3 regions of the Aliivibrio sp. A6 genome follow, and region 2 is predicted to be linked to each of the others. Evidence: predicted binding sites of a transcription regulator. Region 2 holds the regulator's gene; each other region holds the start of a gene.
The links. Region 2 encodes CRP, which controls carbon source genes, mostly activating them, when cyclic AMP is high. Its sites were predicted from a motif close to TGTGANNNNNNTCACA; they were not measured.
Positions count from the first base shown of each region.

Region 1: PVK70_RS08290 (NupC/NupG family nucleoside CNT transporter) is a predicted target of CRP. The motif match lies at 1,689-1,704, and genes of this name have one in related genera.
Region 3: deoD (purine-nucleoside phosphorylase) is a predicted target of CRP. The motif match lies at 1,796-1,811, and genes of this name have one in related genera.

Region 1 covers NZ_JARACR010000010.1:101,462-104,747, forward strand. The annotation lists gene cobB (Sir2 family NAD+-dependent deacetylase) at 1-524, opposite strand, end outside; gene PVK70_RS19100 (DUF3894 domain-containing protein) at 624-734, opposite strand; gene PVK70_RS08285 (LysR family transcriptional regulator) at 691-1,602, shown strand; gene PVK70_RS08290 (NupC/NupG family nucleoside CNT transporter) at 1,853-3,073, shown strand; gene PVK70_RS08295 (putative quinol monooxygenase) at 3,190-3,286, opposite strand, start outside.
Region 2 covers NZ_JARACR010000006.1:132,738-136,023, forward strand. The annotation lists gene hslU (HslU--HslV peptidase ATPase subunit) at 1-112, shown strand, start outside; gene PVK70_RS05940 (OsmC family protein) at 187-588, opposite strand; gene crp (cAMP-activated global transcriptional regulator CRP) at 834-1,466, shown strand; gene PVK70_RS05950 (DUF1338 domain-containing protein) at 1,537-2,331, opposite strand; gene astD (succinylglutamate-semialdehyde dehydrogenase) at 2,344-3,286, opposite strand, start outside.
Region 3 covers NZ_JARACR010000032.1:18,955-22,240, forward strand. The annotation lists gene PVK70_RS15850 (TrkH family potassium uptake protein) at 1-924, opposite strand, end outside; gene PVK70_RS15855 (potassium channel family protein) at 921-1,583, opposite strand; gene deoD (purine-nucleoside phosphorylase) at 1,919-2,629, shown strand; gene PVK70_RS15865 (IS1 family transposase) at 2,681-3,286, shown strand, end outside.

The sequences.
Region 1 (3,286 bases), on a different contig from region 2:
AACAAATCAGCGCGATTTAATGCATCATGAATTCGTCCCATCTCTAATGGCATCTCACCGAACCAAACCACATGAGGACGCAACTGCGCAGGGATCTGACAACAATGGCATAAATCGCCAGTATGTATATCATCAGTGCATACAATCACTTGATTTGATTCTTCACAACGAATTTTATTTAACTCGCCATGCATGTGGATCACATTTAAACTGCCACCACGTTCGTGTAAATTATCGATGTTTTGAGTCACAATCGTCACCGTACCATCAAGTTCATTCTCAAGTTTAGCTAACGCCTTATGAGCCGCATTAGGCTGAATATCATCACTTTTTAACAGAGCACGACGTTTATTATAGAAACTTTGAACTAGGTCAGGATCTTTTAAAAAACCTTCTGGAGTCGCAACATCTTCAATTCGATGATTTTCCCATAAACCATCACTGGCACGAAACGTTTGAATCCCTGACTCTGCAGAGATCCCAGCTCCCGTTAAAATTACAATATTCTTATATGGAAATAGCATTTTAATATCCTTACCCGCCGTCTTTGTTTCTAAACTCTATCACGAAAAAACGATGCCTCTTCAATAGATAGCTAAAAACAAAGACACAACTCACTTTATTCAATTCCATCGCTCTATTACAATAGAAGCGTTCTTTTTCCTGTTAAAGTTACCAATAGAGAAGCCTATGTTAAAGCAAGCCAAACAAATGATCGTGTTTAATGCGCTCACACAACAAAAAAGCTTTACTAAGGCCGCTCAGCTTCTCGATATATCTAGAACACAAGTAAGCTTACAAATTCAACTTCTTGAAGAGCGCTTAGGTGTTCAGTTAGTACAACGCACGACTCGATCTTTTTCGCTTACCGAAGCTGGGCAGTCCTTCGCGGTGCATTGTGCCAATATTGCCGATGAAATTAACGAAGCTGAAAATGAACTGCTTTCTAATATCGACACGCTAAATGGTAAATTGCGTGTTGGTATCGCACAGTCTTTTGCAACCAACCACATTTTGCCTTATTTATCAGAGCTGCATCAGCGCTATCCACAGCTTAATATAGAGATAACTTTATTTGATCATAAGATCGATGTGATTGCAGAGCAATTAGACTTATGGATAGGTGTAATGGATTCCCCTCCAGAAGGATTTGTCGCAAGGCATCTGATTGATTGTCACTTTGTGCTCGTTGCAAATCCCTCTTATCTTGCCAAGCATGGGATCCCTTATCACCCTTACGATCTTAAAAAGCACAATTGTCTAACCTATATGAGTCGTGAACGTAAAGATAATGTCTGGGGTTTCCATAAAGGTGATGAGAATCTACAAATAAAAGTATCGGGGAATTATCGTATTGATTCGGCCGATGCGATTCGTAATGCGACCGTGTCAGGTAATGGCATTGGTTATATTGCCACTTATCTTCTCTCTGATGAACTGCGTAATGGAAAGCTAGTTCAACTTTTACCTGATTGGGAATTAAATCAATCCATGCCACTTTATGCCGTTTACCCACGCCATAAATTCTTAGCGAAAAAAGTTCATATTTTTATGGAGTTTGTTCGAGTGCACATTAACTCAGACAAAATTGATAACATCTAATCATATAACCACCACTCTAATTTAGGGATAGTTAGGTCTAATAAATCGCCCCATTATCCCATATAGTAACAACTGACTCTCTTATATGTGATAAAGTTCTCAAATGACCGTTTATTGATGAAAGTATAAACAAATAACCTTATTTTTGTTATTGCTATGTGGATCCAATAACATTTTGATCCTTGTCACACTTTTATTTTTGACTAAAATACCCCCGCAATCATCAACTAAATACTTTTGGAGTTTGACCTTGAACTTTTTGGTCAGTATTTTAGGCATTGTTTGCCTATTCGCGATTGCGTTTCTTTTTTCAGAAAACCGACAAGCCATCAAATGGCGCACTGTATTAGGCGCGTTCTTAATTCAGTTATTGTTCGCTGGGTTCATCCTCTACGTACCAATTGGCCAAACTATCCTTAATAGTATCTCTATGGCTGTTTCAGACATTATTGCTTATGGTCGAGTTGGTACCGAATTCCTTTTTGGTGATCTTGCTCAATACAAGTTAGGCTTTATTTTTGCCGTTAACGTTTTACCTACCATTGTATTTTTCTCAGCCCTAATCTCTGTTTTATATTACTTAGGTATTATGGGTTGGGTAATTAAAATTATTGGTGGCGGATTACAACGCTTTCTTGGTACAACTCGCACCGAATCAATGTCAGCAACCGCAAATATCTTTGTTGGATCGGTTGAAGCGCCATTAGTTGTACGTCCTTTCCTTGCTAAAATGTCTCGTTCAGAACTGTTTGCTGTAATGGTTGGTGGTCTAGCTTCTGTTGCTGGTGGCACAATGGTAGGTTACGCCGGGTTAGGTGTTGAATTACGATACTTAATTGCGGCAAGCTTTATGTCTGCTCCTGCTGGTCTAATGATGGCAAAACTTCTGGTTCCACAAACCGAAGAGATTAACGAAGCCGAGCAATATGAAGACGATATCGTTGATGATGCACCAGTAAACATTATAGATGCCGCATCACAAGGTGCATTAAATGGCTTACAAATTGTATTTGCGGTTGGCGCAAGCTTATTAGCTATTATCAGTTTAATTGCACTGGTTAATGGTGGATTACATAAAGTAGGTTTATTAGTTGGTTTTGATAACTTAAGCCTAGATCTGATCTTTGGTTACCTATTTGCACCTATTGCATGGCTAATTGGGGTTCCATGGTCAGAAGCAACCATCGCAGCAAGTTTAATTGGTAAAAAAATCGCAATTAATGAATTCGTAGCCTTTGCTGACTTAATGGCTGTAAAAGATCAATTAAGTGAGCATTCTCAAGCGATTGTAACTTTCGCTTTATGTGGCTTCGCAAACTTAACCTCTATTGCTATGTTAATGGGTGGATTAGGTGGCGTTGTACCAAGTCGTCGCCCAGACATTGCACGCTTAGGCATGAAAGCTATCTTTGCCGCAACATTAGCAAACTTGATGAGTGCAACCGTTGCAGGCATCTTCCTTTCTTTCTAAAGAAGTCAGTCCTGATAACATAAGACATAAAAAAGCCACTCATGGTAATACGTGAGTGGCTTTTTTGTTTATAAATGGGTTAAGTAACCTAATAATGGCTAATCACTTAACGTCTATTAAAGTTTCGTCATACGATTAAGTACAAATGAAGTGATTGAGCCGTCTACCGCTTTTACATACTCAGCAATATGAGCCGTATTTAAATGATCTTGT
Region 2 (3,286 bases):
TTACGATGCTTCTGAAAAACACGGCGAGAGCTTAGTTGTTGATGCTGAATACGTAAGTTCGCGTTTAGGCAAGCTAGTCGCAGATGAAGATTTAAGTCGCTTCATTCTGTAATTTTTAGCCTTTATGCTAAATAAAGCCTCGTTAATGAAAATTAGCGAGGCTTTCTCTTTAGGAAACGCATTATTTTAAGCCACGATTTCCCAAGAGTGTGTCATATCAATGCCTTCACCTAGCATTAAACATACTGAACAATACTTCTGTAATGAATCAGCAGTAACTTGCTCAACAATGCTAGGATCCAGATTATCACCACTCACTTCAAAATGAATATTCACATGAGTAAACAGCTTTGGCGCAGTTTCACGACGCGCGCTTGATAACTTAGCAATACAGCCTGTTACTTTTTGATTTGCAGATTTAAGTCCATCTACAACATCAACAGAACTGCATCCACCAGCGGCCATTAATACCATTTCCATCGGGCTTGGGGCTTTTTCACCACCATTTCCATCCATTACCACAGAGTGGCCAGATTGAGATTGACCTAGGAAAGTAAATCCCTCAATCCATTTAACTTCAGCGTTCATAAAAGCCTCTTTACTACATAAAAAGAAAACTCGTGATCCATTTCACGAAATTGTGCCCTTGGTCGCACATTTCATACGATCAAAGTCAAGAAATCAACGGCGAAACAAGGTATGATTTTATCAATTATCTCAACGAACATGCAGCCTTGTTCCGATAACCATATTCTATAGGCCAAACTGATATTTGGCTCAGTTATTTTAAAATGGACATCGCCTACTTGGCAAACGCAGAGGAAGTATAAAGTATGGTTCTAGGTAAACCTCAGACAGACCCAACATTAGAGTGGTTCTTATCTCATTGTCACATTCATAAGTACCCTTCAAAAAGTACTTTAATCCACGCTGGTGAAAAAGCTGAGACACTTTACTACATCGTAAAAGGTTCTGTTGCTGTACTAATCAAAGATGAAGAAGGTAAAGAAATGATCCTTTCTTACCTTAACCAAGGTGACTTCATCGGTGAGCTTGGCTTGTTTGAAGAAGGTCAAGAACGTTCAGCATGGGTTCGTGCTAAAAGCCCTTGTGAAGTGGCTGAAATTTCATTTAAGAAATTCCGTCAGCTTATTCAAGTAAACCCAGATATTCTGATGCGTCTTTCTGCTCAAATGGCAACTCGTCTACAAATCACTAGCCAAAAAGTAGGTGATTTAGCATTCCTAGACGTTACAGGCCGTATCGCTCAGACTCTATTGAATCTAGCTAAACAACCAGATGCAATGACTCACCCAGATGGCATGCAAATTAAGATCACTCGTCAAGAGATCGGTCAAATTGTAGGTTGTTCACGTGAAACTGTTGGCCGTATCTTGAAGATGCTTGAAGAGCAAAACTTGATCTCTGCACACGGTAAAACAATCGTAGTTTACGGTACTCGTTAATTTAACGCTTATCTTAAACGAATAAAAACGCAGCTCTTGAGCTGCGTTTTTTTATGCCTAAATTTTAGAATTAACTGTCTGTGCTTTCAAAAATTTTATCAGCAGATGCAGCGACAAATCCTGTATATATCTTGCCATTAGGTAGCGAATAACGCTTAGCAAACTCATAAAATCCACCTGGGATGTCAAACTCACCCTCAGTAAAGCTCACTTTCACTTTATCGGCCATGGTTGATGACTGTTCTAAGTAAACCTCAGGAGAGCCTTTCACTTCACCACCCACTTCGTTCATTGCAAAACCAGCATCACGTAAGTGTTGGTTCACATCAACCACTTCAGCAAACGCTTCAAGCTGATTAACATAAACCGTAAAGTGATTAGCACCATAACCATGAGCTGCCAGCCAAGAAGCATACTCACTCTCTTTTGCTAAGATTTGATATTCCTCAAAACTTAACGCCCAAGGACGGCCCGCTGAAAGAAAATCGCTGGTCGCAAAATAATGCGCTGGCACCTGTTCAACCAAAGCATGAATAATGTTCTGAGTTTCAAGCGATAGCTCTTCAACTAAAATCTCACTAATAAAAACAAGTGGCGCATTAGGATCTGGATGCTCAAAATGCTGTGCTTTGAGTTTTTTCGCTTCAAAATCATACGTCTCACACGCTTTATACCCTATTGCTAAAAATGGGGCAGCTAACGTTTGCAAGCCAACCTTAGGCAAGTTAAACGTACGTAATGCAATGTGATCGTTAATCAATTCATCGCCATTAGATAATAACTGATGAACCTTTCCTGCCGATGGGGATAAACGAGTAATATAATCTTGCCATAATGACGAAAATAAAGACGTTACGTTATTCATGCCTATCACCTCTTATAAAGTTAAACCCGGAGACAGTTGAGCGGGAATTTCACAGGCATCGCCTTCCATTGAGGCCATTGGGTAGGCACAATAATCTGCCGCATAGTAGGCACTTGGTTTCATATTGCCTGATGCCCCCGGACCACCAAATGGCGCGTCACCACTTGCTCCAGTTAATTGACGGTTACGATTTACAATACCTGCACGAATATGCTCTACAAAATATTCCCACTCATTGTCATCAGTTGAAACAAGACCTGCCGATAACCCATAACGAGTGCCATTAGCCAGATCTACCGCCTCTTCTAAGGTTTCATAGCGTACTATTTGCAATAATGGGCCAAAGTATTCTTCATCCGGTAATTCAGCTACATTAGTCGCATCGATAATGCCCGGAGAAACAAAGGCGTGGCCTAAGCTTTTCGCCTCAAGCAGTGATTCACCACCTAAAGCTTGTAAATTCTTCTGAGCATTTAAAATAAACTCTGCCGCAGCGACGGATATTTGCGGTCCCATGAATGGCGCGTTATCAGCAAAAGGTTGGTCAACCACAATGCTTTTTGCGACCTCAACAAGACGCACAACTAACTCATCTCCAGCTTGGCCTTTTTGCACATACAGACGACGAGCACAAGTACAACGCTGACCAGCACTGATAAAAGCTGACTGAATAATGGTATAAACCGTCGCTTCTCGATCTCCAAAATTATGAGAGATCACCATTGGGTTATTCCCCCCCATTTCTAAGGCCAGCATTTTCCCTGTATCTCCTGCAAATTGGCGATGTAAAATATGCCCTGTATTCGCACTGCCGGTAAACAACAACCCATCAATCCCTTTAGCGCTAGCCAGTGCTTCACCCGTTTCACGAGCACCTTGTACTAAGTTAATCACTCCATTAGGTAAACCGGCTTGCTGCCACAGCTGCATAATTACTTCACTGGTCCATGGTGTT
Region 3 (3,286 bases), on a different contig from region 2:
TATAATCATGATAAACAACGCTGGTTGAGTGAAATGCGTTAAATCCACACTGTTAAAGCCCGCAGTACGCGCACTAGCGGATTGAAAAAAAGCCGCGAGCCATTTATCACCTGCAGATAATGACGCTAGCGTACTCGGGTTGTTATATTCAAGCACATAGAAAAATAGAGTACCTACCAATAATAAGGTTGGTGTTGCAATGATCATTATTTTTGTATGCAGTTGTAGACGACTAAACCCTTTTGAACTGTTTTTAACTAAATCAACAATAACGGTAAAGCCAAGCCCTCCTCCAATAAACAAACATGACAGCGTAAATATAACAAGAGGATCACCAACATACCCCATTAAACTGTCCGAGAATAAAGAAAATCCTGCATTATTAAATGCTGAAATAGAGTGAAATGCTGCATAAAACAGTCCTTTAGCTAAGCCAAGATCAGGCACCCAGCGAAAAGAGAGGATTATCATGCCTATAAGCTCAGCAATTAATGCAAAACAAATAATACTTTTTATCAACTTACGTAAATTTACTTTTTTCTCTTGGCCTAATGCTTCTTTAGCTAATGCTTGTTGACGTAAGCTCAAACGTAAACCAAAGACATACAATAGAACGGCTGATAGTGTCATTTGCCCTAGACCGCCAATCTGCATCAGAAACATAAGTAGGATCTTACCACTGATAGTAAAGTGTGTACCTGTATCAACCACACCTAGTCCAGTTACACTGATTGCCGATGTCGCCGTAAATAAAGCGTCAACAAAACTTAAACCTGAAACAGAAAAAACAGGTAACGTCAGTAATATAGCCGAGGGTAATAAAATAGCCAAAAACGAAAAAAGTATAATCCTCGGTTCAGACCACTCTTTCGCTTTTTGGTTATTCTTTATCGGATATAAGCCTCGCTTAGGTATATAACTCATAAGCTTCTAATTTTTTTTGCTAATTTATCTTCAGGACCTACGATAATTAAAATATCACCGATCTCTAATATTTTGCTGTGTTCTGGAGCACTTTCAATCTCAGGACCACGCTTAAGCGCTAAAATCTTCACGTCTGACATTTGACAAAAATCAAGCTGACCTAAAGTTTTACCCATGTTCTGCCCTCCAATGACAATCTCTGTCATTGCTAAGCCACTGCCTAATTGATGGAACTCAAATACACGACGGTCTAACATTTTTCTTGCTACTCGGATCCCCATATCGCGCTCAGGAAGAATAATATGATCGGCACCAATTTTAGTGAGTATCTTTGCATGAAATTTATCATTCGCTTTTACCCAAACCGTTTTAACCCCTGCTTCTTTGAGTACCAAGGTCGTTAAAATACTTGCGTTAATATCAGAACCAATCGCAACCATTACCATGTCGTATTCATCAAGCTTTAATTCTGCAATGGTTTCTTCATTAGCACAATTTGCTACAACGGCCGTAGACACAAAATCGGTTGCTTTTTTTACTCGCTCTTCATTGATATCAATCGCTAATACTTGAGAGCCATATTGGTGTAATTCTTCACACACAGTTAATCCAAAACGGCCTAAACCAATCACTGCATATTGTTTATTCTCTGCTTTCATCTAATTTACTCACTCACATTATTACGATACAAAAAATGCGCTTTTCTGCATCATCCTCCTACCCATCATCAAGTTCAATCTAATTGAGGCACAGAAATAAAAAAACTTAATCCATGTATTAAAGCTAAGACTAACAAAAGGTTGCGATTGCTCCTTCACTTTCAACAAATTTAGTTATCAACACGAAAATTAATCAAGATTCTATAAGAAAATGTGACCTCAATCTCATGACACTATAAAATATAGGCATAAAATAGCCACATATCGAGAAAGATAATTCAACAAATTTAGTTACACCGATTTTATTTTTAATTTTTCAAACCGGAGACCTTATTATGGCTACCCCACACATTAATGCTCAAGCTGGTGATTTCGCAGAAACTGTTCTTATGCCTGGTGACCCACTTCGTGCAAAATTCATTGCTGAAAACTTCTTAGAAGACGTAAAGCAAGTATGTGATGTACGTAATATGTTTGGTTACACAGGTACATACAAAGGTAAAAAAGTATCGGTAATGGGTCACGGTATGGGTATTCCATCATGTTGTATCTATGTTCATGAACTTATCGCAGAATTTGGCGTGAAAAACGTAATTCGTGTTGGTAGCTGTGGCGCAGTACATGATGACGTTAAGTTAATGGACGTTGTTATAGGTATGGGTGCATCAACTGATTCTAAAGTAAACCGTATCCGCTTTAACAATCACGATTTCGCAGCAATCGCTGACTTTGGCCTTTTAGAAACAGCGGTAGGCCAAGCTCGTGAATTAAATGTTCCTGTTAAAGTAGGTAATGTTTTTTCTGCTGATCTTTTCTACTCACCAGAAGCTGATCTATTCGACAAAATGGAAAAATTAGGCATTTTAGGTGTTGATATGGAAGCAGCTGGCATTTATGGTGTAGCCGCTGACTTAGGCGCTAAAGCACTGACTATCCTAACCGTTTCTGATCACATCAAGCGTGGTGAGAAACTAAGTTCTGAAGACCGTCAAAAATCATTCAATGACATGATGACCGTTGCGCTAGAAACAGCAATCAAACTGTAATTATGCTGCGCCAGATAAACTCTGGCGCTCTCTATCTATAAGGGGTGTCTAGTGCCGACCGAAAAACTGCCGTTGGCTGCTAAAGGGTTACAACTCAATTTTTGTAAAACATTGGCGTGTGACAATTTTGGTGATAGCGATGAACAACATTATTTAGTTCAACGTACTAACCCTAAGCGACCGGCATTAGTTTGTCGGAAATGTGGCGCTTTTCCTCCCTTAATCAATAATAATGAAGTATTGAATGAACTGGCTCGTCAGCATACCGTTCAATCACACTCTTTGCCTTCCTGTAATAATTCAAATTGCGATCATTTTGGTCTTGATGTACTAACGCATCGAGAGCTTTATCACGCCTTTGGCTACAGTGGCGATCGTCAACGCTACCGCTGTAAAGCCTGTGCATCTACCTTTGTGGATAAATGGTCAGGAGAAAACCAAAAAAGCCCTATTCAGCAAAAGATTTTAGGTTTTTTATTTACTGGATATTCCGTACGTGAAATTTGCCGTCGATTGGATATAAACCCTAAAACCTTTTACGATCATATTAATCAAATAGCGAATCGCTGCCGTCGTCATATGTCTCTGTTTGATGCTCGATTACAGCACGACAGAACCGAAATTCAACTCGCTTCGAACGCGACCTCATTACAACCA